DNA from 2 places in the Limibacillus sp. MBR-115 genome. Region 1 is predicted to be linked to the other one. Evidence: predicted binding sites of a transcription regulator. Region 1 holds the regulator's gene; the other holds the start of a gene.
The links. Region 1 encodes PhoB, which activates phosphate uptake and scavenging genes when phosphate is short. Its sites were predicted from a motif close to TNTCATAAAACTGTCA; they were not measured.

Region 1 (15,445 bases):
GCTGCCGCCATCTTGTTCGTCAGCTACAGACGCATCGCCCTTCATTTCCGCGCGCGTCAGGCCGTGGAGAGAATACTATCCGGACTGATGGTCACCTGCTCAGTGTTGGCCATACTTGTAACCTTGGGCATCGTGTCGTCTTTGCTGTTCGAGGCTTTCCGATTCTTTGAACGCGTGCCGGTGAGCGAGTTCCTGTTCGGCCTCAATTGGGAACCGCAGATTCCCATCCGCGCCGATCAGGTTGCCGGATCGGGCGCTTTTGGCGCCATCCCGGTTTTCATGGGCACCTTGTTGATTGCCGCGATTGCAATGCTGGTGGCAACGCCGATCGGGCTTTTTGCGGCTATCTATCTGGCGGAGTACGCCAACAGCCGGCTCCGCGCAATCGTGAAACCGATCATGGAAATTCTGGCGGGCATACCGACGGTGGTTTACGGCTTCTTCGCCGTTCTGGTGGTGGCGCCGGCCTTACGCGAGGCTGGAAACTCCCTCGGGCTTGATGTCGCGCCGAACAGCGCCCTGGCGGCCGGATCGGTGATGGGCATCATGATTTTGCCATTCATTTCTTCGTTGTCCGATGACGCGTTAGCCGCAGTGCCGCGATCGCTCCGCGAGGGCTCCTACGCGATGGGCGCCACGAAAGCTGAGACGATCCGCAACGTGCTGTTGCCGGCAGCCCTACCGGGCATCGTCGGCGGTGTTCTGCTCGCGGTTTCACGCGCCATTGGCGAAACCATGATCGTGGTGATGGCGGCGGGCCTGATCGCCACTTTGACGGTTAACCCTGCTGATTCCGTAACGACGGTGACGGTGCAGATCGTCACATTGCTGATTGGCGATACCGAATTTGACAACCCGAAGACGCTGGCCGCTTTTGCGCTCGGATTGCTGCTTTTCGTCATCACGCTGTTCTTGAATGTGTTGGCGTTGAAGATCGTCCAGAAATACAGGGAAAAGTACGACTGATGGCCTCGATGCAATCACCCCAAACAGCGAAGTTCGATTGGTTTGGCAAGGCCCAGGAAGCCCGTCGCCGTCGCCGTCACGCGGCGGATCGACGCTTGCAGTTCTATGGAATCGCGGCCATTGGCACGGCGATTTTGCTTCTGGGCGTTCTGCTGGTATCTCTGATGATGAATGGCTCGCCCGCCTTTACTCAAAGCCACGTCACCTTCCAGGTGTTTGTCGACCCGGCAAAGGTCGAGGCCGAAGACCCGGGGTCAGGCGATTTCCGGGGCATTGTTCGTCGCGGCTTCGAGGGGTTGGTTTCTCAAGAACTCTCGCGTCGTGATGGTCGGGACTTTCACGACATGCTGAGTCGGGGCGCTCAGTACATGCTTCGCGATACGGTCGTGGAGAATCCGCGATTGATCGGCCAGACGATAACGGTCACCTACCCCTTTGCCGATCCGATGGATCAGCTCCACAAGGGTCTGATCGACCGCGATACGCCGGAGAGCCAGCGCCGCGTCTCCGACAAGCAGATTGCCTGGTATGACGAGATGGCCGCTTCCGGCGCCATATCCAAGCCCTTCAACTGGGCGCTGTTCTTCAATGCGGACAGTCGCTTCCCGGAACTGGCGGGGCTGGCGGGCGCCTTGGTGGGCTCCTTTTACGCGCTCATGGTTTGTTTTCTCATATCCTTTCCGGTTGGCGTGGCCGCCGCCGTCTATCTGGAGGAGTTTGCGCCTAGAAACCGGGCGACGGACTTGATTGAGGTGAACATCAACAACCTGGCCGCGGTGCCGTCCGTTGTCTTCGGGTTGCTCGGTCTTGCGGTGTTCTTGAATTTCTTCGGTTTGCCGCGCTCGTCGCCGCTGGTTGGTGGCATGGTTCTTTCGTTGATGACCTTGCCGACGATGATCATCGTGACCAGGGCGGCGCTCAAGGCGGTGCCTCCCTCGATCCGGGAGGCGGCGTTGGGTGTGGGTGCCTCGCGCCACCAGGTTGTCATGCACCACGTATTGCCGCTTGCCATCCCGGGCATTCTGACCGGCACTATCATCGGTCTTGCGCAAGCTTTGGGTGAGACGGCGCCCCTGTTGTTGATCGGCATGAATGCCTTCATCACCTCGGCACCGGGCGGCATCACCGAACCTGCGACCGCGCTGCCAACGCAAGTGTTCATCTGGGCGGACAGCCCAGAGCGAGGCTTCGTTTCACGAACCTCTGCGGCGATCTTGGTGTTGATCGGATTTCTCATCGTAATGAATGGCGTGGCGGTGTTTCTACGTCAGCGTCTGGAACGAAAATGGTAGGAGAGCAACAGATGGCCCAGCCGGAGCAGGTCGCCGAGATCGCGCAGGAAGAATTACCGGCTTCCAAAGGCGTTGGTGAAGCACCGCTTGCCAACCCCGCGAATCCGAAGATGGTGACGCGGGACGTGAATGTTCACTACGGCGAGAAGCATGCGCTGCGCGGCGTCAATCTCGACATAAACGCCAACCAGGTGACTGCCCTGATCGGGCCGTCCGGCTGTGGCAAGTCCACCTATCTTCGCTGCTTGAACCGTATGAACGATGTTATCGACGGGTGTCGCGTGACGGGCGAACTGCATCTGGACAACGAAGATATCTACGATCCCAGGTTGGATGTGGTACAGCTGCGCGCCCGCGTCGGCATGGTATTTCAGAAACCGAACCCTTTCCCGAAGTCGATCTTCGACAATATCGCCTATGGACCCCGCATACATGGGATCGGACGCAACCGGTCCGACGTCGAGGAGATTGTCGAATCGAGTCTGCGTAAGGCCGGGCTTTGGGAGGAAGTGAAGGATCGGCTTGATGGGCCGGGCACGGGTCTTTCCGGCGGCCAGCAGCAACGCCTGTGTATCGCCCGGGCCATAGCGGTTAGCCCCGAGGTGATCCTGATGGACGAACCCTGTTCCGCTCTTGATCCCATAGCGACTGCGCGGATCGAGGAGTTGATCGACGACCTGCGCCGCAACTTTACAATCGTCATAGTCACACATTCGATGCAACAGGCCGCGCGCGTGTCGCAGCGCACGGCGTTTTTCCATCTGGGCGAGTTAGTCGAGGAAGGTGACACCGACGCCGTGTTTACCGTTCCGAAGGACAAACGCACTCAAGGATACATCACGGGCCGGTTTGGCTAATCAAAGATAGACTTGGTAGGGCCGAACCAGCAGAGGCGGGAGAAGAACATGGGAACGGGCAACGAGCACAAGGATCATATCGTCAGGTCTTTCGACGAGCAGTTGGATCTGCTGACGCAGTCGATCGTGCGGATGGGCGGGATAGCCGAAAGTCAGCTTTCGCTATCAATCCAAGCGTTGGTGAGGCGCGACTCCGACCTGGCCGGGAAAGTGGTCGCAAACGACGCCGAACTGGACAGACTGGAGCACCAGGTCGACGAAATGGTGGTCCGGCTGCTGGCGCTTCGCCAGCCAATGGCCATCGACCTTCGCGATGTAATCTCCGCCCTGAAAATTTCCTCCGACGCGGAACGGATCGGCGATTACATCCGGAATATCGCCAAACGCACACTGGCGCTCAACCAACTGCCGCCGATCAAACCGCTGTACGCGATCCCGCGTATGGCGCAGCTTGTCGAAACCTCCATCAAGGATGTGTTCGATGCCTATGTGGAACGCGATGTCGAGCGCGCTGCGGAAGTGTGGCGACGGGACGAGGAAGTGGACGAGATGTACACCAGCCTGTTCCGCGAACTTCTCACCTACATGATGGAAGATCCACGCTCAATCACGACCTGTACACACCTGCTGTTCATAGCCAAGAATATCGAACGCATCGGCGACCATGCGACTAACATCGCGGAGGTCGTGACTTTTCTGGTGACAGGCAAGCATCTGACCGAAGGGCGCCCCAAAGGCGATACCACGAGCTACACTGTATTCACGCAAGACAGCCAGGAGGCGGAGGGTGGGAACCACGATGCTTGAACGTAACGCTTCGCAGGCCGTCAAACCGCTGGTGCTCATCGTTGAGGACGAAGACGCCTTGGTGACATTGCTGCGCTACAACCTGGAACGCGAGGGGTACCGAACGGCTGCGGCCCGTGACGGTGAAGAAGCCTTGGTTATGGTCAAGGAGGAAACGCCGGATATCATTCTGCTCGACTGGATGTTGCCCCTGACATCGGGCATCGAAGTGTGCCGCCAACTCCGTCGCAGGCCGGAGACCAAAGATGTGCCCGTGGTGATGCTGACGGCGCGTGGCGAAGAGGGCGACAAGGTTCGCGGGCTCAACAGCGGCGCGGACGATTATATTACCAAACCGTTCTCCCCTGCGGAGCTGGTCGCCCGATTGCGGGCGGTCATGCGTCGGGCGCAGCCGGCCTTGGCGGCGGATACTCTTGAGTTCGAAGACATGATCATGGATCTCGTTGCGCATAGGGTCCGACGTGGAAGCCGCAACGTTCATCTCGGCCCGACCGAGTATCGGCTCTTGCGCCATCTGTTGCAGCACCCGGGGCGCGTATTTAGCCGGGAGCAGCTTCTCGATGCCGTTTGGGGACACGATGTCTACGTTGAGCCGCGTACGGTGGATGTGCACATCAGGCGTTTGCGCAAGGCGTTGAACGAGGGCGACGAGGCCGATTTGATCCGCACGGTCAGGGCGGCGGGCTATGCTCTCGACAAGCCCATGACAGACGGTGACGCGATAGCCATGAAATAGCCGCTTGATTTAGCGGACCTCGCGCCCAAATCGTTAGGGTCTTTATTTGGGAGCGAACGCCGTGAGATCCGTTATGGAAGAATCAAAGGTAATTCAGTTGGAAGGCGTTCGTTTGACCCTGTCGGCGGCCTCCGGCCCGGTGGAGATACTGCGCGGGCTCGACCTCGAAATCGAGGCCGGCGAAACGGTGAGCATCGTGGGGCCGTCCGGGTCCGGCAAGTCCTCCATGATGATGTTGATCGCCGGGCTGGAGCGGGCAACCGCGGGCCGAGTTCAAATCGATGGAACCGATTTGACGAATCTCAATGAGGACGCGCTCGCGCGCTTTCGCCGTGATCGTATCGGCATCGTTTTCCAGGATTTTCACCTGATTCCAACGATGAACGCCCTGGAGAATGTCGCGGTGCCCCTCGAGTTCGCGGCAGCACCTGACCCTTTTGCGCGTGCAGCCGAGGTATTGGAGCAAGTTGGGCTCGGTCAGCGCCTCACACATTTCCCCTGGCAGCTTTCCGGGGGTGAGCAGCAGCGTGTAGCTCTGGCGCGCGCGTTTGCCTCAGGCCCGCGACTGCTGTTGGCCGACGAGCCAACAGGCAATCTGGACGGCGAGACGGGGCGTCAGGTGATAGAGCTGCTTTTCACTTTGCAACGCAAGCAAGGTACGACTCTTTTGTTGATTACGCACGATCCTGCCCTCGCCGAGCGCTGTGATCGCCAAGTACGAATCCTGGACGGTCGCATCGAAGCGGACAGCCGTCTGTCGGCGGCGGCTCAGTAAATTTCTTGTCCAGCATCACAAAGAACGAGCAAACCTTGTCGCTTCTAGGAAGCCTAGCCCAGCCTTTCAGACTGGCACGCCGAGAATTACGAGGCGGCCTGAAGGGATTCCGGATTTTTATAGCCTGCCTGGCGCTGGGAGTAGCGACGATCGCAGGGGTCGGGTCGTTGTCCGAGGCGATGCTTTCATCGCTTCGTACGGACGGGCGCGCACTGCTCGGCGGCGACGTTGAGGTTCGATTGATCCATCGTGAGGCCAGCGCGGCAGAGGAGTCCTGGTTCCGTGACAGCAGCAAGCGCCTCTCGCGCACAGCCGACCTGCGCACCATGGCGCGCAGCGGTCTGCAACCGGATGGCACGACGCAGGGACGACAGCGGTTAGTCGAGTTGAAAGCGGTTGATGAGGCCTACCCGCTGTATGGCGCGTTCAAAAGCGACCCGCAATCAGACCTGCCGGACCTTCTGGCCTATCGAGACGGCCGCTGGGGTGCGCTCGTCGACACCGCTTTGTTGGTGGCGCTGGAAATAGAGGCCGGCGATGCCTTGCGAATCGGTAACGTCGACTATGAGGTTCGCGGTACGGTCAAACGCGAGCCTGACCGTGCGGCGCGCGCCTTTACCCTGGGGCCGCGGGTGCTTGTGGGGTTGGCCAGCCTCGAAGGGAGCGGGTTGCTGCAGCCGGGGAGCCTCGCCTACCACCACTATCGTCTTGAGCCGCGCGACGGATTGACGCCGGAGCAATGGATAGATGCGACCAAGGAGCGTTTTCCCGAGGCAGGGTGGCGGATCGTCGACGTAGCGGGTGGTGCGCCTGGGATGGAGCGTTTCGTCGAACGTGTCACCCTTTTTATGACTCTGGTTGGGCTGACGGCATTGCTGGTTGGGGGCGTCGGAGTCGCCAACGCCGTGCGCAGCTACCTGGGTGAGAAGCGCAAGGTGATTGCCACCTTGAAGGCGCTCGGCGCCTCGGCCCGTCAGATCTTTTTGACATACCTTCTGCAAATTCTTGCCATCGCCGGACTTGGCATAGCCATAGGGCTTGCCATCGGCGCAGCCGTACCTTTGGCGGTCGGTCCTCTCTTGGCCGACCGGCTTAACCTTTCAAGCTTGGGCGGCCTTTATCCGCAGCCCTTACTGCTTGCCGCCCTGTTTGGGCTGTTGGTGACCCTGTCCTTCTCTCTTTGGCCCCTTGGGCGCGCTCAAGCCGAACGGGCAGCCGGGCTTTTCAGGGAGCAGGGCAGCAGCGAGCGCCGTCTGCCGGCCCCATGGGTTGTGATCGTTACGCTGATGGCCGCGGCAGCACTTGCCGGTCTTGCAATCATCACCTCAACGGACCGCCTGTTCGCGGCGGGGTTTGTTGCCGGATCGGTCGGTAGCCTTTTGGTGTTCCGTCTCGCGGCTGCGGGTGTCATGGCCGCGGCGCGCGCTTTGCCACGCTTTCGTACGGTTGAACTGCGGCTTGCGGTTGCCAGTCTGCACCGCCCGGGCGCTTCGACGGCCAGCGTGGTCGTGTCCTTAGGGTTGGGCCTGACGGTGCTGGTTGCCATCGCATTGATCGAAGGCAACCTTTCTCGTCAAGTGACGGAGCGCATTCCAGAGGAGGCGCCGGGCTTCTACTTTATCGATATACAGCCCGAACAGGCGATGGCCTTCGAGGAAACCGTGCGCAGCGTGCCGGGAGTGGAGCGTATGCAGCGTGTCCCGATGTTGAGAGGCCGCATTACCGCAGTAAACAGGGTGCCACCGGACCAGTTGGACCTGCCGTCGGATGTCGCCTGGGTTTTCCAAGGCGATCGCGGACTGACCTGGTCACGGGAAATGCCGCCGGATTCCCCGTTGGTCCTGGGTGAGTGGTGGACTCCTGACTACAACGGCCCACCCCTGGTTTCACTGGACCACGATGTCGTGGAGGCGTTGGGCCTCGTGCTTGGTGACACCCTTACGGTCAATATCCTGGGGCGTAATGTCGAGGTAGAGATCGCCAACAGCAGGGAGATCGACTGGCAGGATCTGCAGATCGATTTCGTCATGGTGTTCTCGCCGGGCCTGCTCGAGAGCGCACCACAGAGTCAGATCGCGACGGTTACTTTGGACCCGGACCAGGAAGACTACTTGGAAAGGCTGGTCGTCAACCGCTTCCCTAATGTATCGGCTATCCGGGTCAAGGAAGCGCTGGCGCAGGCGGCGGAGTTCTTCGGCAAGGTCGCCGTGGCCATACGAGCGACGGCGGGCTTGACGCTCCTTTCGGGCGTGCTGGTACTCGCGGGGGCTTTCGCGGCGGGTCACCGGCGCCGCGTTTATGATTCCGTTGTTCTGAAGGTGTTGGGTGCGACCCGCCGGCGTGTAGCGACCAGTTTTTTGTTGCAGTACGGGTTGTTGGGGCTGATTACGGCAGCCATTGCTGCGGCCATTGGTTCCTTGGCCGGATATGTCGTGGTGACGCAGGTCATGAAAGCGGATTTTATCTTTCTGCCGATGGCCGTCTTCCCGACGGCACTATTGGCTGCGGCTTTGACCTTGGGGATCGGTTTCGTCGGCACTTGGCGGGCCCTTTCGATCAAACCGGCACCGCTATTGCGCAACGAATAACTGGAAATGCCGCGGGATATTATGGAAATTACGCAACAGGAGTGCGAGAATCTATTGAACAGACGACGGCTTTGACCAATATTTAGGCTCAATCGGTGATGTCACCGAAGGGTTAACGGCATCTGCGGTTAAGCAGGTGGTATGCAGCAGGAGGAAGAATTAGATGCTCGGTCCGAATTCTCAAACCATTTCACGCGGCAGAGCCCAAGCCGCGGGGATTGATGCCGGGCTGCGCAGCTACATGCTGCGGGTCTACAACTATATGTCGCTTGGCGTGGCCTTTACCGGCGCCATTGCCATGATCGTCGCCATGAACCCGCAGTTTGTAATGGCGCTGGCAAGCGGCGGCATCTGGATTCTGTTTATCGGTGTCATTGGCCTGGGCTGGTTTGCGCCCCGAATCATGATGAGCAAGTCGGTTGGCGCGGCACAGGTCTGCTTCTGGGCCTATGCCGGCCTCTGGGGTTTGCTGCTGGGACCCACCTTCTTCGCCTATGCGCAGGTGGACCCGATGCTGTTGGTTCGCGCCTTCTTCATCACCGCGGCGGCCTTTGCCGGGTTGAGCCTCGTTGGCTACACAACGAAGAAGAACTTGGCGCCGATGGGGGCCTTTCTCTCAATGGCGACCATCGGTATCCTGATCGCCCTTTTGGTGAACATCTTCTTCGTGCAGTCCGTAGGCTTCGAGTTGTTCCTCTCGGTCGTGGTCGTGCTGGTGTTCTCTGCCCTTACGGCCTATGAGACACAGATGATCAAGAACATGTACCTGCAGGCAGATGGCCATGACGTGACGATGAAGAAAGCCATCTTCGGCGCGTTCATGCTCTATGGCAGCTTCATCACGCTCTTCATCTGGATTCTCAATATCCTGGGCATGATGCGCGGCGAGTAACAACCGGCGGCAAAATCTGCTGACGGTAAAAGGAAAGGCCCGGCGGATTCCGTCGGGCCTTTTTGCTGACCAAGCCGAAGCGGCGCTAGAGACACAAAAGGACATTAAAAGACACTTAAACGACTTTTTAGTCTTTACCCTTACAGCCCATAGTCCGGCAAAGGCTCAGCCACCCGGACGAGGGGGTGTTATGGGAAAGAGCTTTCCGACTTTGGGCATTTTGGGGGTTGGCGTGCTCTTGATTGCGGCGGCTCTCGCGCCGAACGCTGTTTACGCACAGGCGTCGGATGTCGTGTGTGGCGGTTGCGTTCATGGGAGCGATATCGCTAATGGCACCATTGGTCCCGGCAAGCTGATTCCAGGATCAATCAACGCCGCGACCGTGGCCAACAACTCCATCGGTCCCAACAAGCTGGTTCCAGGATCGATAAATGCCTCGACCATCGCCAACGGCTCAGTCGGCGCAAACAAACTGATTCCGGGTTCGATCAACGCCTCGGTTATCGCAAACGGTGCCGTTACGGCTGCCAAGTTTGCGCCTGGAGCAGTGGCGTCGGCCTTGCTGAAGTCCACTTGGATCGTTAGTCCGGTTGGCACCCAAGCGCAAAACTGCACGCAGCTACAGAGTGTGCTCAGCGCCGCGTCCGGTTTTGCTACGTCTCAAACGCCTCAAGCTCTTTGGGTCGAACCGGGCGTCTATGATTGCGGCTCCGGTGGGATTTCAATTCCCGGCAATATCTCCATACGCGGGGAAAGCTCAACGAACACGACGATCCTGGGGCTGGTGAACACGGTCGCCGGCCCAAACGTTCAATTGACGGACCTGGCTTTCAGAAGCGACGGTGCTTCCAGCACCCCTGTTCTAGTAAACCAGGGGGTCGCGAACCTCGTGCTGGATAGTGTGTTCATCGGAACAAGCGGTAGTAATTCTGTTGGTATCTTCTTGAGTGGCGGCAACAGCGGCATTGTCGTGCGGGATTCAACCATCGATATTCGGGGTGATTCGAATGCGACGGCGATCTTCTCGTCGAGCGGCAGTTCGCAGGTTCTGGTTCATTCCGTGTCGCTATTCGGCATCGCAGCCGCGCTGGACCTTTGGACCAATGATTTCGTGGCGGTCTTTGCCAGCGGGATTTCGGGGCCGGTCCTGACGCAGGCCTCGACGACGGCGCGCTGCATCGGCAGCCTCAATCTGGCGACGCTCAATCAAATCGGAACGTCTTGTATCTAGACGCAACGTCCGCCATCGACCTCCAGAAGGACGCCGGTCAAAAACTCTGCCTCGTCCGAGGCAAGGTATAGTGCGGCGTTAGCGATATCGAGCGGTCGTGACATACGGCCCAATGGTATCGTGGCGGTGAACTTTGCGCGGTTCTCGGGCGTGTCCGGCAATCCCATGAACGTTTCCAGAAGGCCGGTTTCGCCGATCACCGGGCAGATAGCGTTGACGCGGATCTTTTCCGGCGCAAGCTCAACCGCCATGGATTTCGTCAGAATGTTCGCCGCGCCCTTGGATCCGTTATACCAGGTTAGGCCCGGTCGCGGGCGCAGCCCGGCGGTGGAGGTGGTGTTGATAATCACGCCGCCGCCGCCCAAGCGGAACGCCGGAACAGCGGCCAGTGTTGCTAGGTAGATCGCCTTCACGTTGACCGCATAGGTGCGGTCGAAATCCGCCTCTGTGACCTCCATCAAGGGCTGATTTCTGTGACTGAATCCAGCGTTGTTCACCAGAATATCCAAGCGTCCGAAGCGATCCAGGGCCGTCTGAATCATCGTTTCGACATCATCGCGACTTGTAACATCAGCCCGTTGGAACGCCGCCCGCCCTCCCAATTGAGAGAGATTTTGTGCGACCGCCTCGCCGCGGGTTGCGTTCAGGTCCGCAACCACGACCGCGGCGCCTTCCTCGGCGAAACGCTTGGCGATTCCCTCGCCAAATCCAGAGGCTGCACCGGTAATGACGGCGACTTTTCCTTCAAGACGCATGCGAAATCTTCCTACTTTCTATGGAATGGAACCGACCCAGGTCCCGAACACCTACCCAATGCCAAGGCTGCAAACATTGTATGATCACGGGGAGGGGTTAGTGTCGATGATCCGAGACCCATGGTTCCGTCGAACAGAAACCTAGCGGCAGTGCGCGGGCAACGGGACGCGGTCACGCATTGACTGTTGCTCCATCGCCTTGTAGGCCCCTCCCGACTGCGCTGTGCAGTCAAGCGCTGCGCCGGCTTTGACCGCCACGGCGGAAAGATCCTGATCCCCAAGCGTGCAGTGGGCTATCTCTCGCCCTTGTGCGCCGGTTTGTCCCGTCAGGCTGCAGCGGACCGACTTGCCGGCCAAGACAGCCGCCAGTTTTGTTTGCGCCGTATGGCCGTACAGCACACCTGGCTCGGGCGCGTAGATCCCGGCGAGTTGAATATCGAACCCGGCGGCCTGCAGACTATCGCCGCTGGTTACGCGCAAGACGCCACCTTCCAAATAAACGGGCTGGGACGCTGCCGGCAGGGCTGTCAACGCCATGATCATTGCACCAAGGGCAATAAGTGATTTATGCATGGGAACTCCTCGGATCAGTTCGTGTAGGCTTAGGTTTCAACGGTCCCACCGCCGTCGGCACGCTCCCCTCCCCGCGCCCTTTTCTCCGCTGCTATCTGTGCGGTGATAGCGGCCAGAACCTCTTCCGACCATAAGGTAACGACTTCTGGCTCCTTCATGACCTTCAAGCTGCCGTTCCAGAAGTTGCCGTCTGGCAAGACGATGAATCCGCGGCTGTAGCTGCGCCGTTTCTCGCCGGATGCGCTATAGAGGTAGAAGCTATCCAGCTCTTTCGAGTGGGGGCCTGCGAGCAAGGGGAGCACCCCGGTCTTGGCATCCATACGCCAGGCGATCACTGGCACCATTCCAACAATTGATCGCCAGGACTCCTTGATCCATTCACGTAAATCCACAGGGTGCGGCGGTTCTGAAAGGTCACCTTGAACAGCCAAGATCTCTTCGCGAATCTGCTTGAAGGCCGTCGGAAAATGAACGGCGGTCATGTAGGTGCCGGGGGCTGCGGGAGTTACGGATTCGTCCATGGATCCTCTCATCTCCTGTCTTTTACGACAATTTACTTGGATGCGGTAGTCTGAAGGGCGGCTGCTTCTAAACCGGCCGACCAACCACCGCCCCGGCGGCCGCAGTGCTTGGTGGAGCTATCAGCCCGGATCTGCGGTAAACCCGACCGATTCTATTGCGGCGACAGCGCAAATTTCATCATTGTCCGACGTATCGCCCGTCACGCCCACCGCACCGATAATCTCACCGGCCGAATCCTTGATCAGAACGCCGCCGGGAACCGGAACGACCGCACCGTTCGCCAAGCCGTTCAGCGCTTGCACGAAGTAAGCCTGCTCTTGGGCCCGCTTGAAAAGTCCGCGCGAGCCCATGCCGACCGCTAGCGCGCCGTAAGCTTTTCCATTGGCGATCTGGTAGCGAAGGTTGCTTGCGCCGTCCTGGCGCTCGAAGGCCTTCAAATGACCACCCGCATCCAGCACAACGACGGAAAGCGGCTTCAATTTCAGCGCGGCGCCTTTCTCGAAGGCAACAGCAATGATTTGACGGCATTGATCAAGCGTAAGCGATGGCATGGTGAATATCTCCAGGTGTCGAGTTCTGATAAGCAAGCCGGGCGCTCAAGAACAACCTGGCGTCCAGTGATGCCAAGGCAGAATGCCGGGCCGGTGCAGATATGTCCATCCGGGCGGCCCTTGTTTTTTGCGTCCAATCACCAAGGAAAATGCTCGAAGAAATCATTAACCGGATTAGATATAATATCAGATGCGGGCAACGACCTGTCGTAAGGAGAACCGAGATGACGAAGCGCAACATATTCATGCCAAGAGTAACGGCACCCCTGGCGGTTTCCGCATCACTCGTTCTGGCCGCCTGCGGTAGCTCAACGGAAGACCGCACGCTTAGCGGCGCGGGTATCGGCGCTGCTGCCGGTACCGCTGTGGGCGCGGTGACCGGCCTCAGCTTGCTCGAGGGGGCCGCGATCGGCGCGGTGGTCGGGGGCGCCACGGGGGCGCTTACCGATGAATCCGACGTTAATCTCGGCAAGCCGATTTGGAGGGACGGGGCGCAGAGCTCTATGGTCCGCGACACGCAGATCGGATTGAACCGCTTGGGTTACGACGCGGGACCGGCGGATGGCGTTATGGGGCCGCGGACCCGGCAGGCGATCAACACCTTCCAAGCCAACAATGGCTTGCCGGTGGATGGCCGACCCTCCCAATCGTTGCTGGATGAGATCAACCGCCAAAGTTGAGGCCCAAAGAGGGTGAAGGCGCCGTTGGGCGCGGGGCTTGACCGCTGCGGCGTGACTCTGGCTCGTAAGGGGGAATGTTTCTGCTAGACTGACCTTTTGACAACAGAGTGTCAGGGAGGCGGAGACGTGAAATTTTCCATCAGTCATGCTAAGGACGGCGGTTTTGAAGGCGGCGGACTGCGCGGCTTCTTTGAATATCGGGACCTTGGGATCAAAGCGGCCACCGACGGCCGTGTGGGCGCACATGTGATACGCGCAGTTCCTGGGAAGCACACCAGCGGCGAAGCGCACTTCCATGGGCTGGATTTCCAGATGGTTTACATTTTGAAGGGCTGGGTGAAGTTCTGGTACGAGGGTGTGGGCGAGGTAATGCTCGAACCGGGATCTTGCGTTCATCAGCCGCCCGGTATTCATCACCGTGAAGTGGCGCACTCTGATGACCTGGAGCTTATCGAGATCACCCTCCCCGCCGAGTTCGACACGCGAGAGCTTGACGCCGCGCCCTAGACCCCGAAAGGCAGTGTGAATTTGAAGAAGGGATGGTGCCGCCAGGGTGACTCGAACACCCGACCTACGCATTACGAATGCGCCGCTCTACCAGCTGAGCTATGGCGGCCTACCAACCGACGGGGCTTCTTCTAATCTAGGGCGCGCTGTACGTCAATCGTGGGCTGTTATCCGGCGGAGCGCCCCGCCGCCAGTGGTAGCACGGGCTTGGCTGTCGAGTTCCGTCGCGTGGCACCGGTTTCCTCCTCGCCACTCTCATCCACGGCCTCGTCGTCGCTCTCAAGGGGTTGTAAAAGGCTACCCCCCACAAAAGCGGGCGCGCGCCAATCAAGGCTGTCGATACTGCCGCAAGCCCGGCAATGGGCGCCCCAGTCCGATGTGGCGGCACCGCAGTTAGAGCAGACCCACGTGGGGTCGGCCGCAGCCCCCGAGGCGCGCTGGAACCACTGCCGCGCGGCAGCGCTGTTTCCATGCTCTGCCTCTTCAAGTTCTGCCATGAGGCGGCATACGCTTTCGGTCGTCTCTAGCTGGGCGGCCTTTTCCAGATGCCGGCGGGCCTCGCCCCAGAGTTCGGCGTCCAAGGCGGCCCGTGCGGCCGACATATGGCTCACGATGTGGTCCGGTTGACCGGAAATTAGCTTTTCCAAGCGCCGAACGCGAGCCAGGGGTGCTTCGCCTGGGGCAAGATCGAAGAAGGGCTCCAACAAGCTGGGATGCGGGGCCAAAGTCCAAGATTTCTTCAGTAAACGCTGCGCCTTTCTCTTGCTATCCAAAGCAACCCAGGCCTGCGCCAACAAAGCGGCGGCAGGCGTCAGGGTCGGCGCCAGGCGGTTGGCTTCGCGTAGCTTTGCCGCCGCCTCGTCGTTCTTGCCGGCAGCCAGAAGCGTTCGGCCTTCCTCCGTGAGCAGGACCGCGCGCCGCCTTTTCCACTCTGCGTGGCTCAGGGCGTTGCTGCTCTTCACAAGCGCCAGTGCTTCCGCCGCGCCTTCAAGCCTTCCATGGCGCAATTCCAGATCGAAAAGCGTCTGCGCAACCCAGGGCGTTTCCGGGCGAAGGTCTCGTGCCTGACGGGTATAGCGCAACGCCTTGTCCTCATCGCCTGCCTTCAAGGCTTGATTGACCAACCCGCGAAGGCCGAGAAAGGCAGTTTCCTCACGCTCAAGCATGGCTAAGAAATAGCGCTCGGCGGCAGCTTCATCCCCGTTCAATTGCGCAGCTTGCGCTGAGAGCAGCAGCGTCAAGGGGGGCTCATCCAACAAACGATTGGCGCGGGTTGCCAGCTTCCGGGCCTCCTCGGGGTCACCGGCGGCGACCGCCACCATGCCCTGTGTCAGTGCCAGATATCCACGCTCGCGCCTGCCGTCGCGCAAGCCCTGACGAATGGATCCCGGTGCCCGTCGGAGTGTTGCCAGGAATCGATACAGCAGGGTCCCGGCTATCATCAGAAGGAATACTGCGAGCAAAAGAACACCTACGGAGGAATCGATTCTGTAGCCCAGCCATTCCACGGACACCCGTCCAGGCCGCTCGACAAGCCAGATCGCCGCTGCGATGACAATCGCCAGCTTTATGAAGAAGAAGAGTATCGCGCGCATGGCTGGCCTCTCCTTCAATTATTTGCTGGTGCCGAGGACAGCTCGGCTAGGAACACTTCAGTCGCTGCGGCAAGCCGCATCTCGGCTTCCAGGCGCCGTCTTGCCTCTTCCAGCCAGG
Region 2 (15,445 bases), on a different contig from region 1:
CTTGCCGGCGGCGGCGTATGTCTTGTCGAGGCCAACGGCCTCAACCGCGAAGTCCGGCAAGTGCGGATTTTTGTCGGCCGCGCCGACGGCGCTTGTCATCTGTTCGTCCTTTGGCATGATGGCAATGACTTAGGCCTTTCGTCCGCCCACGACAAGCGATTGATTGTTAGGCGTGACCAGTTATAGTCCCAGCCGAGTTTTCGGTTGAGTGAGGAAGCGATGGCAAATCAGATCGAGCCGCCCGAGGTTATCGAGGTACAACGCGTGCAAGTCGCCTGTGACGGCGGCGATGATGCGATGGGTCATCCCAGGGTTTACCTGAACATGGGCGACAAGGGATTCGTGGAGTGTCCCTACTGCGATCGCCGCTTCGTGCTGAAGGAAGGGGCTGACGCCTCGGCTGGCCACTGACCGGCACTCGACTTGGGAGGCAGGCTTCAGGCATGCTGCTGACATCATGAGCGCCGATTCCTCCACACCGATCAAACACCTCTATCTCGTCGATGGTTATGGGTATCTCTTCCGGGCTTTCTTCGCCATGCCCTCGATCACCCGCAAGGACGGTACGCCGACCGGGGCCGCCTATGGCTTCTGCAACATGCTGGTCAAGCTGCTGCGCGAGAGCGACGCCGATGCCATGCTGGTCACCTTCGACGCCTCGGGGCCGACGTTCCGCAACGAGATCTACCCGGAATACAAGGCCAACCGCGACGAGACGCCGGAAGACCTGATTCCGCAGTTTCCGATGGTGCGCGAGGCGGCGGCGGCTTTTGGCCTGCAAAGCCTGGAGCTGACCGGCTACGAGGCCGACGACATCATCGCCACCGTCGCCCGTCAGGCGGTCGAGCGGGGTATCGAGGTCACGGTCGTTTCCTCCGACAAGGACCTGATGCAGCTCGTCCGGCCCGGTGTCTCCATGCTCGATCCGATGAAGAACCGTCCGATCGGTCCCGACGAGGTTTTGGAGAAGTTCGGCGTCTCACCGGACAAGGTGGTGGACGTGCAGTCCCTGGCCGGAGACTCCACCGACAACGTGCCGGGCGTGCCGGGCATCGGCATCAAGACCGCCGCACAGTTGATCGGCGAGTACGGATCGCTGGAGGCGTTGCTGGAGCGCGCCGCCGAGATCAAGCAACCCAAGCGCCGCGAGAACTTGATCGCCTTTGCCGAGCAGGCGCGCATCAGCCGCCGTCTGGTGGAGCTGACCGACGCCGCGCCGGTCGAAGTCGAATGGGGTCGCCTGGCCCTGCATGAACCGGACCCGGAAACCTTGCGGGCCTTCCTGGACAAGTACGAGTTCCGCAGTCTGAAGGCCCGGCTTGCCGAGCAGTTGGAGGCGGGTGATCTGGTGCCGGACGAACGCGAGCCCGCCAAGGCAGGCGCCGTCGAGGCGTCCCGTGAGGATGGCGCCGTACCGTCGCCTGAAAGCAGCGGGCCCAGTTACGAACTTGTTTGCGACCTGGAGAGCCTGGATCGCTGGGTTGCGGAGGCGCGGGAAGCTGGGTTGGTGGCGGTTGATACCGAGACGACCGGCCTCGATCCCATGCGCGACCTGATGGTCGGCATCAGTCTCGCGATTCGGCCGGGCCGGGCCTGCTACATCCCCTTGCGGCACGGACTTCTGGAGCATGAAAGCGACCAACTGCAATTGGGTGAGGAGACGCAGCAGGCTGCACCCAAGCAGATCGCGGTCGCCGATGCCATCGCACGGTTGAAACCCCTGCTGGAGGCGCCTTCGGTGCTGAAGGTCGGGCAGAACATCAAGTTCGACATGCTGGTTTTCGCCCGCGAGGGTGTCTGGCTGCATCCCATCGATGACACGATGCTGCTGTCCTATGTGCTGGAGGGCGGTGCCCATGGGCACGGGATGGACGAGTTGGCGAACCTGCACCTGGGCCATACCACGATCAAATTCGACGAGGTCACCAAGCAAGGCCGCCAACGGATTACCTTCGATCAGGTGCCGCTGGACAAGGCGCTGGACTATGCCGCCGAGGACGCGGAGGTCACGCTGCGCCTGCATCAGGCGCTCAAGCCGCGGCTGCGCGTCGAGCGTCTGGCGACGGTCTATGAAACCCTGGATCGCCCGCTGGTGCCGGTCCTGGCGGAGATGGAACGCAGCGGCATCAAGGTAGACCGCGATATTCTGCGCCGTTTCTCCAATGACTTCGCGCAGCGGATCGAAGCGCTCGAAGAGCAAATCTATATCCTGGCCGGAAAGCGTTTCACCATCGGCTCGCCCAAGCAGCTTGGGGAAATCCTGTTCGACGAGATGGGGTTGGAGACCGGACGCAAGACCAAGGGCGGCGCGCCGGGTACCGGGGCCGAGATTCTTCAGGGTCTGGCCAACCAGGGGCATGACCTTCCCGCCCGGGTGCTGGATTGGCGGCAGCTGTCGAAACTGAAATCCACCTACACGGACGCGCTGCAGAATCAGATTCACCCGGAAACCGGCCGCGTCCACACGACTTTCAGTCAGGCGGTGGCCTCGACCGGGCGGTTGTCGTCGAACGACCCCAATCTGCAGAACATCCCGATCCGCACCGAAGAGGGGCGAAAGATCCGCACCGCCTTCATCGCGGAGACGGGCTGCAAGCTGCTGTCGGTCGACTACAGCCAGATCGAATTGCGCCTGACCGCCCATATTGCCGAGGTCGAGAGCCTGCGGCAGGCCTTCGCCGAAGGACAGGATATTCACGCCATCACCGCCAGCCAGGTCTTTGGCGTTCCCCTGGCAGAAATGACACCGGAGGTCCGCCGTCAGGCCAAGGCCATCAACTTCGGCATCATCTACGGCATCTCGCCCTTCGGGCTGGCGCAGAACCTCGGGATCGCGCAAGCCGATGCCAAGGCTTATATCGAGGCCTACTTCGAGCGCTACCCAGGCATTCGCGATTATATGGAGAGCACCAAGGCCCTGGCTCGCGAACAGGGTTATGTCACCACTCTTTTTGGGCGGCGCATCCATGTGCCGGGCATCAAGGACGGCAATCCGGCGCGCCGTAATTTTTCCGAACGGGCCGCCATCAACGCGCCGATCCAGGGAACCGCAGCCGACATCATCAAGCGCGCCATGATCCGCTTGCCTGACGCCTTGAAGGAGGCGGGGTTGGGCGCGCGCATGCTGCTGCAGGTGCATGACGAACTGTTGTTCGAAGTGGCCGAGGCGGAGATGGAAGAAACCGCAGCCCTGGTTAAACAGGTGATGGAACAGGCGCCCCAACCGGCGGTCACGCTCGACGTTCCTTTGGTAGCCGATGTAGGGATCGGCGACGACTGGGCCGCAGCGCACTGACAACAAGGAACAGCCATGACGGCAAAGACCATCGAATACTTCTATTCCGTGGCCTCGGGATACAGCTACCTGGGTGCGGGCCGGTTTTACGACCTTGCCGCGCGTTCGGGCAGACAGGTGATTCATCGCCCGGTTTATCTGCGTATCGTGTTGGAGCGGACAGGGGCGACCCAGTTCCAGGATCGCCATCCGGCACGCATCCGGCAGATGGTCGAAGACTTGGGGACGACCGGGGCCTACCACGGCATCCCCATCAATTCCGACCCCTCGCACCATTACGACAATATCGAGGTGGCGGCGGGCATGGCGGCAACCTTGATCCTGCAGGGCCGTGACCCGGCCATGCTGTCATTTTTGATGCAGCAAGCCCTGTGGCGCGACGACCGCAGTTTGGCCGATACGACCGTTCTGGACGACTTGGCGTCCCAAGCGGAGCTCGACGGTCCGGCGCTCAGGGCCGAGGCAAGGGGCGAGGCCGCGCAGGACCTCTTGCAGAAGAACTCCCTGGAGGCCGCCGAACGCGGCGTCATCGGCGCGCCAACTTATATCGTCGAGGGCCGCGCCCTCTTCGGTCAGGACCGCTTGCATCATCTGGAAGCCATCCTGGCAGAGAGACTCTAAGATAGGCTTGCTCGGCTGCTTGATGACATGACGATTTGCGGAAAATCGACTGCCGAGGCCACAAGACTGTCATGGTAGCCGTGCTAAGCAACCGGGTGTCTCGGAGCGAGTGCCGCCATTGGGCGATTGTGAGGGCGTAGGGTGCATCTGATAGCTGGACAGTTGATTGCCTTGTGTGGTCACATCCAAAACGATCGTGACAGTATTGTTACGGCAAAAAGTCACCGCACCCGCAGCCGCCTCTCCTCGTCGGGATCCCCCGGGGCCCTCGCGGTACAGAGTGACGTATTGGGAAACGCCGAATAGAAGGAGGCAAAGGATGTCTTTCAAGAAACGACTGATGACGGGTGCGCTTGCAACCCTGATGTCGGCCGCCGGTCTGGCCGGGGCCGCGAATGCCGCAACGGAGATTCAGTGGTGGCATGCTTTTACGGGCCGTCTGGGTGATCTGCTGGCCAAGCAGGTTGAGGACTACAATGCCTCGCAGTCGGACTACGTGGTCGTCGCCACTAACAAGGGCAACTATTCGGAAACCCTAAACGCCGGCATAGCCGCGTTCCGCGCAGGCGAGCAGCCGCATATCCTGCAGGTGGTAGAGGTTGGGACGGCGACGATGATGTCCGCGAAAGGCGCCATCAAGCCGGTTTACGAGGTGATGGCCGAATCCGGTCTGCCCTTCGATCCCGATGTTTATCTGCCTGCGGTCGCGGGTTACTACACCACCACCGACGGTCAGATGCTGTCGCTTCCTTACAACAGCTCAACGCCGGTCCTCTACATCAACAAGGACGCCTTGAAGACCGCAGGGTTGGACCCTGAAACCAAACCCAAGACCTGGGTCGAAGTCGAGACCGTCCTGACGGCCCTGAAGGCCGCGGGCAGCGCCTGTCCCTTGACCACGGCCTGGCAGAGCTGGGTGCATCTGGAAAACCTCAGCGCCTATCACAACGTGCCGTTTGCGACAAAGGACAACGGTTTTGCCGGTGTTGACACGGAATTGGCCTTCAACAGCCCCCTACAGGTCAAGCACATCGATACCTTGGGCCGCTGGGCCAAGGACGGACTGTTCATCTATAGCGGTCGCCGGAACGAGGGCGGCGCACGCTTCCGTTCGGGCGAATGCGCGCTCTTCACCGAGTCTTCGGCGGGTTATGCCGGCGTGAAGGCCGAGGCGCAATTCCCCTTCGCGGTCGTGAATCTGCCCTATTGGGACGATGTGGCGGGCGCACCGCAGAACACCATCATCGGCGGCGCGTCGCTTTGGGTAATGGCCGGACATGAGGGCGAGGAGTACAAGGGCGTTGCTGATTTCTTCAACTTCCTTTCCTCCGCGGAAGTTCAGGCGGATTGGCATCAGAATACAGGCTATCTGCCGATTACCACGGCGGCCTACGACCTGACCAAGTCTCAGGGCTTCTACGAGACCAACCCCGGTACCGACATCGCCATCCTGCAGATGACCGGTAAGGCGCCGACCGGCAACTCGAAGGGCCTGCGTCTGGGCAGCTTTGACCAGATTCGCGGCATTATCGACGAGGAGCTGGAAGGTGTTTGGTCCGGCAGCAAGTCGGCCCAAGAAGCCCTCGACGCCGCCGTCGAGCGCGGCAATCAGCTTCTGCGCCGCTTCGAGCAGGCCAACCGCTAACGGACAGGCGGGCATAACGGCGCGGGATAGCCACTCCGGTTTATCTCGCGCCGTCGCCTTTTCCTGTTCCACTGGTCACGGGCTGGGGACGCAATAACCGTGCAAAAGCGAGTCATTTTTCAGAACAAGGGGCTGCCTTACCTGCTGCTCTTGCCCCAACTCGTCATAACGGCGCTGTTTTTTCTCTGGCCGGCCGGACAAGCGATTTACCAGTCAGCCTTCATCCCGGACCCCTTCGGCTTGAAATCCCAGTTTGTCGGTCTGGGGAACTTCGAGTTTCTGCTGGGCGACCGCTACTATCTGGAATCCTTTCGCACGACGGCGGTTTTCAGCCTGCTGGTCGCGGCCGTCTCCATGGGGTTGGCGCTGCTGATGGCCGTCCTGGCGGACCGTGTGATCAAAGCCGCCATGGTTTACCGCACCCTTTTGATTTGGCCTTACGCCGTGGCACCGGCGATCGCGGGCGTCCTCTGGCTGTTCCTCTTCAATCCCTCCATCGGGTTCGTTGCATACTACCTCAAGCAGATGGGTTACGACTGGAACCACGTGCTCAACGGCGACGAGGCCATGGCCCTGGTGGTGGTGGCCGCTTCCTGGAAGCAGATCAGCTACAACTTTCTATTTTTCCTGGCGGGCTTGCAGGCCATACCGCGCAGCCTGCTGGAAGCCGCCGCGATTGACGGCGCGGGTGCCTGGCGGCGCTTCTGGACCATCGTCTTTCCGCTGCTGTCGCCGACCACTTTCTTCCTGCTCGTGGTTAACTTGGTGTACGCCTTCTTCGACACCTTCGGCATCATCCATACGGTGACGGCGGGCGGGCCGGAGCGCAGCACGATGATCCTCGTTTACAAGGTTTTCGCGGACGGTTTCGTCGGCCAGGACCTGGGGTCGTCGGCGGCCCAGTCGGTCATCCTGCTGTTGGTCGTGGGCCTTCTCACCGTCGTGCAGTTCCGCTTCATCGAGCGGCGCGTCCATTATTGAGGAGCGCGAGAACATGAACGGTGCGGGCATGGTGGAAAAACGGGGATGGGGACTTTGGCTGACCCACGGCCTGCTATTGCTTGGCGTTGCGCTGGTCTGCTTTCCGATCTACGTCACCCTGGTGGCCTCGACGGTCACGCAACAGGATATCGTTCAGCCGCCACTGCCTCTGATCCCCGGCAGCCATGCCATAGAGAACTACTCCAAGGCCTTATGGTCCGGTGTGAACACGCCGGTCTGGCGCATGCTGATGAACTCGACCGTCATGGCGCTTGGCATAACCGTCGGCAAGATCATCATTTCGCTGCTGTCGGCCTATGCCATCGTCTATTTCCGCTTTCCGGGGCGCAGCTTCTGTTTTTGGACGATTTTCCTGACGCTCATGCTGCCGGTCGAGGTGCGCATCGTGCCGACTTATGAGGTGGTCGCAGGCTTTGGACTTCTGAACAGTTATGCGGGGCTGACTCTACCCCTCATAGCCTCGGCGACCGCGACCTTCCTGTTCCGCCAGTTCTTCATGACGGTGCCCGATGAACTGGTCGAGGCCGCAAGGATCGACGGGGCAGGGCCCGTGCGTTTCTTCTTCGATGTGCTTTTGCCGCTTAGTCGTACAAACATTGCGGCACTCTTCGTGATCCTCTTCATCTACGGCTGGAACCAATATCTCTGGCCGCTGCTCGTCACGACCGACCCGGCCATGAACACCATCGTCATGGGCATCAAGCAAATGATCTCCTCGGGCGATGACTGGACCGAATGGCCGGTGGTGATGGCAACTGCGATCCTTGCCATGCTGCCGCCGGTAGCCGTGGTGGTTTTCATGCAACGGCTCTTCGTCAAGGGCCTTGTCGAGACGGAGAAATAAGAGGCGCCCATGGCAGAGATCAGTCTGCGAAACGTCCGCAAGAGCTATGGCTCCACCGAAGTCATCCATGGCATCGACATGGAAATTGCCGATGGCGAGCTGATCGTCATCGTCGGGCCTTCAGGCTGCGGCAAGTCCACACTGCTGCGCATGGTCGCTGGTCTGGAGCAGATCACTGGCGGAGAGATCGCCATCGGCGGACGGATCGTCAACGCCCTGGAGCCCAAGGACCGCGATATCGCCATGGTGTTCCAGAACTACGCGCTCTATCCACACATGACGGTCTTTGCCAACATGGCCTATGGCCTGAAGATCGCGGGTAAGTCGAAGGCCGATATCCAGGAGCGCGTCACCAAGGCGGCACGGCTGTTGAAGCTGGAGGAGTTGCTCGACCGCAGGCCACGTCAACTATCCGGGGGTCAGCGCCAGCGCGTTGCCATGGGCCGCGCCATTGTGCGCGATCCGTCAGCTTTCCTTTTCGACGAACCGCTTTCCAATCTGGACGCCAAGTTGCGGGTGCAGATGCGTCTGGAGATCAAGCAATTGCAGCGCCGCCTGGAAACCACGTCGCTCTATGTGACCCACGATCAGGTGGAAGCCATGACGCTGGCTGACCGCCTGATCGTCATGAACGCCGGTATCGCTGAGCAGATTGGCCGTCCTCTGGATATCTACGCGCGGCCCGAGAGCGTTTTTGTCGGCGGTTTCATCGGCTCGCCAGCCATGAATTTCCTGACCGCGCAGGTGACCGGCGACGGCCGTGGGTTGGCGTTGAGCGACGGGCCTCTACTGAACGTCCCTGAATTGGCCTTGGGCGATCACGCAGGACGTGCCGTTACCTTGGGGATCAGACCGGAAGATCTAGAGCCTGTCGGGGCGGGCACGGACGGAGCGTTCTCACTCGAGGTTGCCTTGATAGAGGAATTGGGAGCGGACAGTCTTGTCCATGGACTGCTTTCCGACGGCGGCCCGGAAGCAACCCTGACCGCCCGCTTGCCGGGTGGCCATCGGTTGACCGAGGGAGACAGCCTGACGGTCGCGCCGCGCCCACAGGCGCTGCACCTCTTCGACCATGACAGCGGCCGGCGTCTACCGAACCTCTAGCCTTTCCAGCAGCAACACTGTCGACCTGCTCTCCCTGCCCTGCTTTCGGGCGGGTGGTTGTTGATGTGACAAGTTAATACATTTTTCTTGTAGTTTTGTTGTCGTTGTTTCTTGTAGTTTGTGGGCCGTAATACCATGCGGGCTGCTGAGACTGCGGCCTTTCCCCGACAAGCGACAAGGATCGTATGACTATGAAAGAGTTTCTGGCCGCCTTCATGGCGGAGGAGGAGACGCGCCGGCAGCGGGCTGAGAAGGCCCTGGGCCAGGCGCTGGCGCAGCCCAAGCGGGCGGATGGCACGCGGGGCCGCGCGCCCGAGGTCATGCAGGCGCTCGAGCGCGGCGACGCTCTGGGTGCGGAACAGGGTAGCCCTGCCGATCTGTCCCTCAAGATGAACCGCCAGTTGCTGGACAAGGCCCGCGCGCCCCAGGACCGCATCGGCGAAGAGCAGCGCCGGGCGCTGGCCCGTGACGGCTTTGCCTTCGGGCCCCGCGGGGCTTTGCTTTTCGATCCGGCCTCTCCTCAGAGTGAGGGTCAGGAGCGCTCCAGCAACCCGCTTAACCTGACGCCGGGCCGGGGCCTGCGGGAGGGCGGCGCGCAGCGGGGTATCCTCTCGGGCCTGGCCAAGGACGCCGGTGCGCGCTTTACCCCGAACAGCCGCGAACGCCTGGCCCGCAAGACCGCCTTCCGGCAGGGACTGAGCCAGACCGACGAGGCGGAGTTCGCGGCCACCGGCAAGCTCCTGGACGAAGGCATGACGGCCTTGCGCGGCCGCAGGGCGGCCTCCAACGACGGACTGGAGCGCAAGGGTCTGGCCATCATGGAGGAAGACCTGGGCGAGATGGAAACCGACTTCGCCCGCGAGAAGCAAATCCGCGAAACCTCCGTGCCGTCGCGGTCATCGTCCCCTGACTTTGATGCCACACGCAACGAGGCACCAGCCCAGGCCGATGCGCAAGATCAGGAGAATAGGCGCAAGCCGGACCCGGAAACGGCGCTATCGACCCTGGAGGCCCTTGAGCAGGAGCGCCAGAAGGAATTGAACCGCATCCAATCTTCCGGTGCAGCCGATCCCAAGGCCTTTGGAGATGCGCGGCGACGCTTCGATGAGGCGCAGCAAGCTGTCGTAGACGATTTGGAGGAGCGCGGTCTGCGGTTGCCAGGCGATGATAACCTTCGCTCCAGCGACAAGGGACCAGACTATGCGGCGGCGGTTCTAGCGCCGCACCTGGAGCGGGCCAGCCAGAAGGAGGCAGAGGCGGCCCAGTTGGACAGCACCACGGCCTTTTTGAAGGAGGGTACCTCGGCCGACCCCAGCGCGCAGGACCGCGAGGCGCGGGGCACGCAACGCGCTGCGGCCGATGCAGCTTCGACAGCGGAAAGGATAACGAAGCTCAACGAAAATGCTCTTAAAGTCGCTGAAACTCATGAGGACCTTGGCAACTCTTCCACCGCGGCCCGCCGGGCGCGACAAAAGGCACGCGCGGTGCGCGCGGCGCTAGAGGCCGATGAGGCCAAGGGGGTTTCCGGTGATGCGTTGGAGCGTCATCGCGAAGCTTTGGGCCAGGCCGAGGCCGAGGTCAAGAGCCGTGAAGCGGCCGAAGCGGCGGCTAAGCGGCGGCATGAGAAGGCTTTGCGGCCCATCGAGAATCTGGAACTGGCGCAGAACCTGGGCGAACGCATCGAAAAGGAGGGCCTTGGCGCGGTGGTCAAGGTCTGGGAGCGGGCCGCTGAAGCAACTGTCGCCGGGGCCGCCACCAGTGCGGCCCTGGCTGCAGGCACGGGCACGGGCGTCGCGGGTGGCGCGGCGCTCGGCGGCGTGACAGCCGGTGGTGTCGAACTGATTACCGCGGCCGTGCAGCGGCATCGCTTGGCGGACCTGCCAAAGCTGTTAGAGGAGGATCCTCTGGAAGCCGCCGCCCGGATCGACGAGCTTCGCAATATCGGGCTGGGCGGGTCGCTGGCCGACATCGCCTTGGGCGGGGTCAAGTTCAAACGCAAACCCCAAGGCGGTTTCAAGATCGAAATCGACTCCGGCGGTATCGCTGAGGGCGCGGCGGGAGTCACCGCCGAGGCGGCGCTGGAGAAAAAGCAGGCCGATGATCTTCCCTGATGCGCTAACACGCTGGTGTTCCTCATCCTTCGAGACGCGCCGTTGGCGCTCCTCAGGATGAGGGCGAGCGGGAGAACTGCGACGGGTCGAAGACGCCAGCGCCAGGAGTCTTAACCTTGGCGGACGATCAGGGATCGATGAGGTCGTGATCCAGGAGGGTCTGGACGAAGCTTTCCTCGTCCATGCCCGCCTGGACGGCCGGGTGGTAGAGCAGTTTCAAGGCCGCCAGGGCGCGGGCCTGCTGCGCCGGGCTCAAGGGCGCGGCGGTCAGGTAGAAATCCGGCGTCATATGCAGCCCCAAGCCGACCAGCAGCCCCCGAAAGAGACAGTGCTCCGTCCCCGGCTCGTTCCAGAAATGCTTGGTTCTGATCTCTGTTGATTTCAGGCGGTAATCCTGAGGCACCCGGTCATCAGGAGCCTTCCTGGACCCCTTCAAACGCACCAAACTAAAGCATCCTGTTTCAAGAACCGTACTGTATTGGGATCTCCTACTGTAGAATTCGATACCGGTAGTACTCTCCTTCCAGCCGACGTAGCTGTAGATATCGCTCTCGACCGTCTTATCCTTGATGTCCTCCAGAAAGGTGATCTCCCGGAAGGGCGGCAGGTCGGGCACCGCCCGCCAGACCAGGGCGCGCAGCGGCGTCATGGAATCGACCTTTTGCGGGCGTACCTTGCCGAGAGCGGTAAAGACGATCTCGTCTTGCTCATAGCGTTGGATGCGGTCGCCGCCGGAGCGTTCGTCGACGATGCCGGTAAAGAAAAAGGACTTTAGGTCGGCCCGAGAGAGGCGCGGCAGGCGCTCCGGGGGGCGGATCGGCGGATAGTCCTCGGCCCGTCCCGGCGCCGGCTCGATCTCATCCTTTGGCCGCAGTCCCCAGGTCGGGCCAAAGGCCTCGTCGAGCGCCGCCAGACTGCGCGCCTCCTCGGCAGAGTGCCCCGCCGCCACATAGTCGGCGATGCGCGTGCGCAGGCGTCCCTCCAACCCGTAGGCTGTGGTCAGCCACAACATCAGCGGCGGAAAGCCAACCACGAAGAGTACGGCAAAGGTTCCGGCCCGGAATCCCGCCGCAAAGGGCCGGGTGAATGATAGGGAAAGCTCTCGCCCGTACCACCAGAGGTCAAAGACCATGTAGAGCAGCAACAGGCCATAGAGGACCGGCCACCAAGCCTGCAAAAAGGATATCACCAGTGCGATCATAAGGTGATTCTATTGCAACCTTATAGATCGCGCCAGACATAAGCGCACCGAGGGCGCGTGCCGGGAGCTTGGACAAGTGGACCGCCGTCCAAACGTTCCTCAACAAAGCCCTCACTGATTCTTGAAATGATACCTGTAGGGCGTCAAGCGGCGGCGTAGATTCCGGCGGCCTTCACATCCTCGTCCACGTGTGATTCGAACTGCTTGAAGTTCTCCTCGAAACGGCGCGACAGATCGCGGGCGCTCTGGTCATAGGCGTCCTTGTTCGACCAGGTGGCGCGGGGGTCAAGCACCTCGGCCGGTACGTCCGGGCAGCTTGTCGGGACCTGCAGGCCGAACTGCGGGTGGATGGTGGTCGCCACATCGGCAAGCCGGCCGTCGAGTGCGGCCCGCACCATGGCGCGGGTGTAGCTTATCTTCATGCGCTCGCCGACACCGTAAGCGCCGCCGGTCCAACCGGTGTTGACCAGCCAGCATTTGGCGCCGGTCTTGGCCATCTTCTCGCCCAGCATCTTGGCATAAACGCTGGGGTGGCGCGGCATGAAGGGGGCACCGAAACAGGTGGAGAAGGTCGCCTGCGGCTCGTTGCCGAGGCCGCGTTCCGTTCCGGCCACGCGGGCCGTATAGCCCGATAGGAAGTGATACATGGCCTGCTCGGGCGTCAAACGGGAGATCGGCGGCAGCACGCCGAACGCGTCGGCCGTCAGCATGATGATGTTGTCGGGTTGATTGCCCTGGCCCGAAAGCGTGACGTTGGGAATGAAGTCGATGGGATAGCTGGCCCGAGTGTTCTCGGTGTAGCGGTTGTCATCCAGATCGAGCTGTCCGGTCAGCGGGTCCATCACCACGTTTTCCAGGATGGTGCCGAAGCGGCTGGTGGTGGCGTGGATCTCCGGCTCGGCTTCCGACGAAAGACGAATCACCTTGGCATAGCAGCCGCCTTCGAAATTGAAAACGCCGCGATCGGACCAACCGTGCTCATCATCGCCGATCAGCGTGCGATCCGGGTCCGCCGAAAGCGTCGTCTTGCCAGTCCCGGAAAGGCCGAAGAAGATCGCCGTGTCGCCGCCGCGCCCAATGTTAGCGGAGCAGTGCATGGGGAGAACATTCTTCTCGGGGAGCAGGAAGTTGAGGATCGAGAAGATGGATTTCTTGATCTCGCCCGCGTAGCGGGTGCCGCCGATCAGGATCACCCGGTCAGTGAAATTGACGACGATGAAGGTCGAGGACGTCGTGCCGTCCGTTTCCGGATCGGCTTGCAGGTGCGGAGCGTGCAGCACCGTGAAATCGGGCGTGAAGTCCTTGAGCTGATCGTGGCCTGGGCGAATGAACATGTTGCGGGCGAAAAGCGCGTGCCAGGCATTCTCCGACACCACGCGGACCTTCAGGCGATACTCCGGATCGGCTCCTGCAAAGAGGTCCTGGACGAAGAGATCGCGGGCTTGTAGATAGGCGGCAACCTTGCCGTATAGACGACGATAGACGTTCTCGTCGGTTGCCACGTTTACCTTGCCCCACCAGATGGAACTGCGCGATTTGGCGTCCTCGACAATGAACTTGTCGTTGGGTGAGCGTCCGGTCTGATCGCCGGTCAAGGCGACGAAAGATCCGCCCTGAGCCAGATTGCCTTCGCCGCGACACAGCGCGTGCTGGACCAAGGCGGCGGCTGGAAGGTTCCAGTGCGCCGTCCGATAGTGGCCGATTCCATGAAGGTGCAGGCCATTCTGGCTGACGACGGGTCCGATATCCTTGCTGCTCACTGTCGTGGTCTCCTGAGTTACGCTTTGCCGGCTCGCGCCTATTCGCTACTGGTGCCTTTGCTCAACGGGCCAACCGGAGTTTGATCGGAGGGTGGCATCAAATTCACCCTTGGGGATTGATCCTTGGGTTATGCCCTCTGGAACTTTACCAGGCAACCATACTTATCGCTCACGGCCTCCGGTTTTCCGGAATTCTTGCCGAAAGAATACCCGCGCTTTCGAGTTCGTGCGCTCCCAACCAGTGGATACGGCCAAAGCCCGCTATCAGGTGGGCTTGTTCGATCGCCATGTTGTACAGGTGGAAATCCTTGAAATCCGCATAGGCGGCAGCGCCGCCATGACGCGCCAGGAAGACGTCGCGGGCGTCTTCCGCCAGCGCTTCGGGCACCGGCCAGAAACGGCCTAAAAGTGTTACCCGTGACGCTGAAAGCGGATCGCCCGTCGGATTGCTTTGTGTCACCAGCAGGGCGGCACGTTGGTCGGCCTGGAGATTCCTGGTGTGATCCGCAAGGTCGGATAAAAGCAAAAGCGGTCCCAAGGTCCTGTGTGCCGCCAGCAATACCAGTGACGCATAGGGCCAACCGCTGCCGTCGCGGGCCAGGCCTGTCGCCAGGCTGGCGGTGCGGGCCTGCGCAAGCAGACGGGCTACCTCCTCTGCGGGACGAAACTTTGCCTTGCCTTTGTCCGTCGGGTTCATGATCTGTCGATCTCAACGCCGCGTTATGGTCGTGGATGTGCCTAATTGGCGCCGTAATCCCATCACACTGTGGAGAATAGGAAAAGCGGGTTTATTTTTCGGGGTGAGATCATGACTATGGCGTTGGAAAGAACCAATCCCCATCTTTGGGGCAATCAAGGGGGCATGACGCTCATGCAGGCAACCATCGCGCTGGTCGATGACGACCGCAACATACTGGCATCCGTGTCCATCGCGCTGGAGGCGGAGGGCTACAAGGTCCGCACTTACAACGACGGTGCCGAGGCGCTGCGCGGAATCACCGCCAACCCGGTCGATCTGGCGATTTTGGATATCAAGATGCCTCGTATGGACGGTATGGAGCTTTTGGGCCGCTTGCGACAGGATTCCAGCCTGCCAGTCATCTTCCTGACCTCCAAGGACGAGGAGGTGGATGAGGTGTTGGGCCTGCGTATGGGGGCCGACGACTACATAAAGAAGCCCTTTTCCCAACGCTTGTTGATCGAGCGCATTCGCACCCTTCTGCGGCGCGAGAGAGCCATGCGCGAAGGCGGGGAGGCCGTTACCGAAAAGCCGATCGCCAGGGGCGATCTGGTGCTTGATCCGAGCCGCCATCTTTGCACGTGGAAGGGCGAGGCGGTGAACCTTACCGTGACGGAATTCCTGATCCTGAAAGTGCTGGCACAGCGCCCGGGGCACGTGAAGAACCGCGATCAATTGATGGACGCGGCTTATGGAGAGTCCATCTATGTGGATGACCGCACGATCGACAGTCACATCAAACGCTTGCGAAAGAAGTTCAAGGCGGCTGATGACGATTTCTCGCAGATTGAAACCCTCTATGGGGTAGGCTACCGCTATAAGGACGCCTGATTCGCGGGAGGGGCGCGCAGCGCTGACCCTTTCGCTAACGGCACAGCAACAAAGACCGCGTGGTAGCGAAGGGGAAATGCTTTTAGGTCGCCATGAATTTTGTCCCGCCCGCACAGGATAAAGACCCGGTGGAGGCGTCGCGCGACGTGAAAGGCCGGCGACCTGGCAAGCGGCGCTTCAGGCCGCGCTGGCGCTCACCTCTGACGCGCCGGATTTTGGCGTTGAATTTGCTTGTGTTGGTCATCCCGGTGTTGGGATTGATGCACCTGGACGATTATCGCAAAGGCCTGAT

Region 2: ugpB (sn-glycerol-3-phosphate ABC transporter substrate-binding protein UgpB) is a predicted target of PhoB. The motif match lies at 4,114-4,129, and genes of this name have one in related genera.

The regions. Positions count from the first base shown of each region.
Region 1 covers NZ_JBEPTJ010000002.1:338,707-354,151, forward strand. The annotation lists gene pstC (phosphate ABC transporter permease subunit PstC) at 1-966, shown strand, start outside; gene pstA (phosphate ABC transporter permease PstA) at 966-2,258, shown strand; gene pstB (phosphate ABC transporter ATP-binding protein PstB) at 2,369-3,115, shown strand; gene phoU (phosphate signaling complex protein PhoU) at 3,164-3,922, shown strand; gene phoB (phosphate regulon transcriptional regulator PhoB) at 3,915-4,658, shown strand; gene ABIE63_RS05210 (ABC transporter ATP-binding protein) at 4,732-5,433, shown strand; gene ABIE63_RS05215 (FtsX-like permease family protein) at 5,439-8,021, shown strand; gene ABIE63_RS05220 (Bax inhibitor-1/YccA family protein) at 8,185-8,913, shown strand; gene ABIE63_RS05225 (hypothetical protein) at 9,104-10,144, shown strand; gene ABIE63_RS05230 (SDR family oxidoreductase) at 10,141-10,899, opposite strand; gene ABIE63_RS05235 (hypothetical protein) at 11,041-11,472, opposite strand; gene ABIE63_RS05240 (hypothetical protein) at 11,502-11,993, opposite strand; gene ABIE63_RS05245 (heme-binding protein) at 12,114-12,545, opposite strand; gene ABIE63_RS05250 (peptidoglycan-binding domain-containing protein) at 12,770-13,225, shown strand; gene ABIE63_RS05255 (cupin domain-containing protein) at 13,352-13,732, shown strand; tRNA gene ABIE63_RS05260 (tRNA-Thr) at 13,766-13,841, opposite strand; gene ABIE63_RS05265 (heme biosynthesis HemY N-terminal domain-containing protein) at 13,900-15,327, opposite strand; gene ABIE63_RS05270 (carph-isopro domain-containing protein) at 15,342-15,445, opposite strand, start outside.
Region 2 covers NZ_JBEPTJ010000007.1:97,102-112,546, reverse strand. The annotation lists gene ABIE63_RS14265 (ABC transporter ATP-binding protein) at 1-99, opposite strand, end outside; gene ABIE63_RS14260 (zinc-finger domain-containing protein) at 220-411, shown strand; gene polA (DNA polymerase I) at 458-3,295, shown strand; gene ABIE63_RS14250 (DsbA family protein) at 3,311-3,916, shown strand; gene ugpB (sn-glycerol-3-phosphate ABC transporter substrate-binding protein UgpB) at 4,236-5,561, shown strand; gene ugpA (sn-glycerol-3-phosphate ABC transporter permease UgpA) at 5,661-6,542, shown strand; gene ugpE (sn-glycerol-3-phosphate ABC transporter permease UgpE) at 6,556-7,407, shown strand; gene ABIE63_RS14230 (sn-glycerol-3-phosphate import ATP-binding protein UgpC) at 7,417-8,511, shown strand; gene ABIE63_RS14225 (hypothetical protein) at 8,703-10,622, shown strand; gene ABIE63_RS14220 (hypothetical protein) at 10,750-11,823, opposite strand; gene ABIE63_RS14215 (phosphoenolpyruvate carboxykinase) at 11,967-13,583, opposite strand; gene ABIE63_RS14210 (pyridoxamine 5'-phosphate oxidase family protein) at 13,753-14,280, opposite strand; gene ABIE63_RS14205 (response regulator transcription factor) at 14,455-15,153, shown strand; gene ABIE63_RS14200 (stimulus-sensing domain-containing protein) at 15,246-15,445, shown strand, end outside.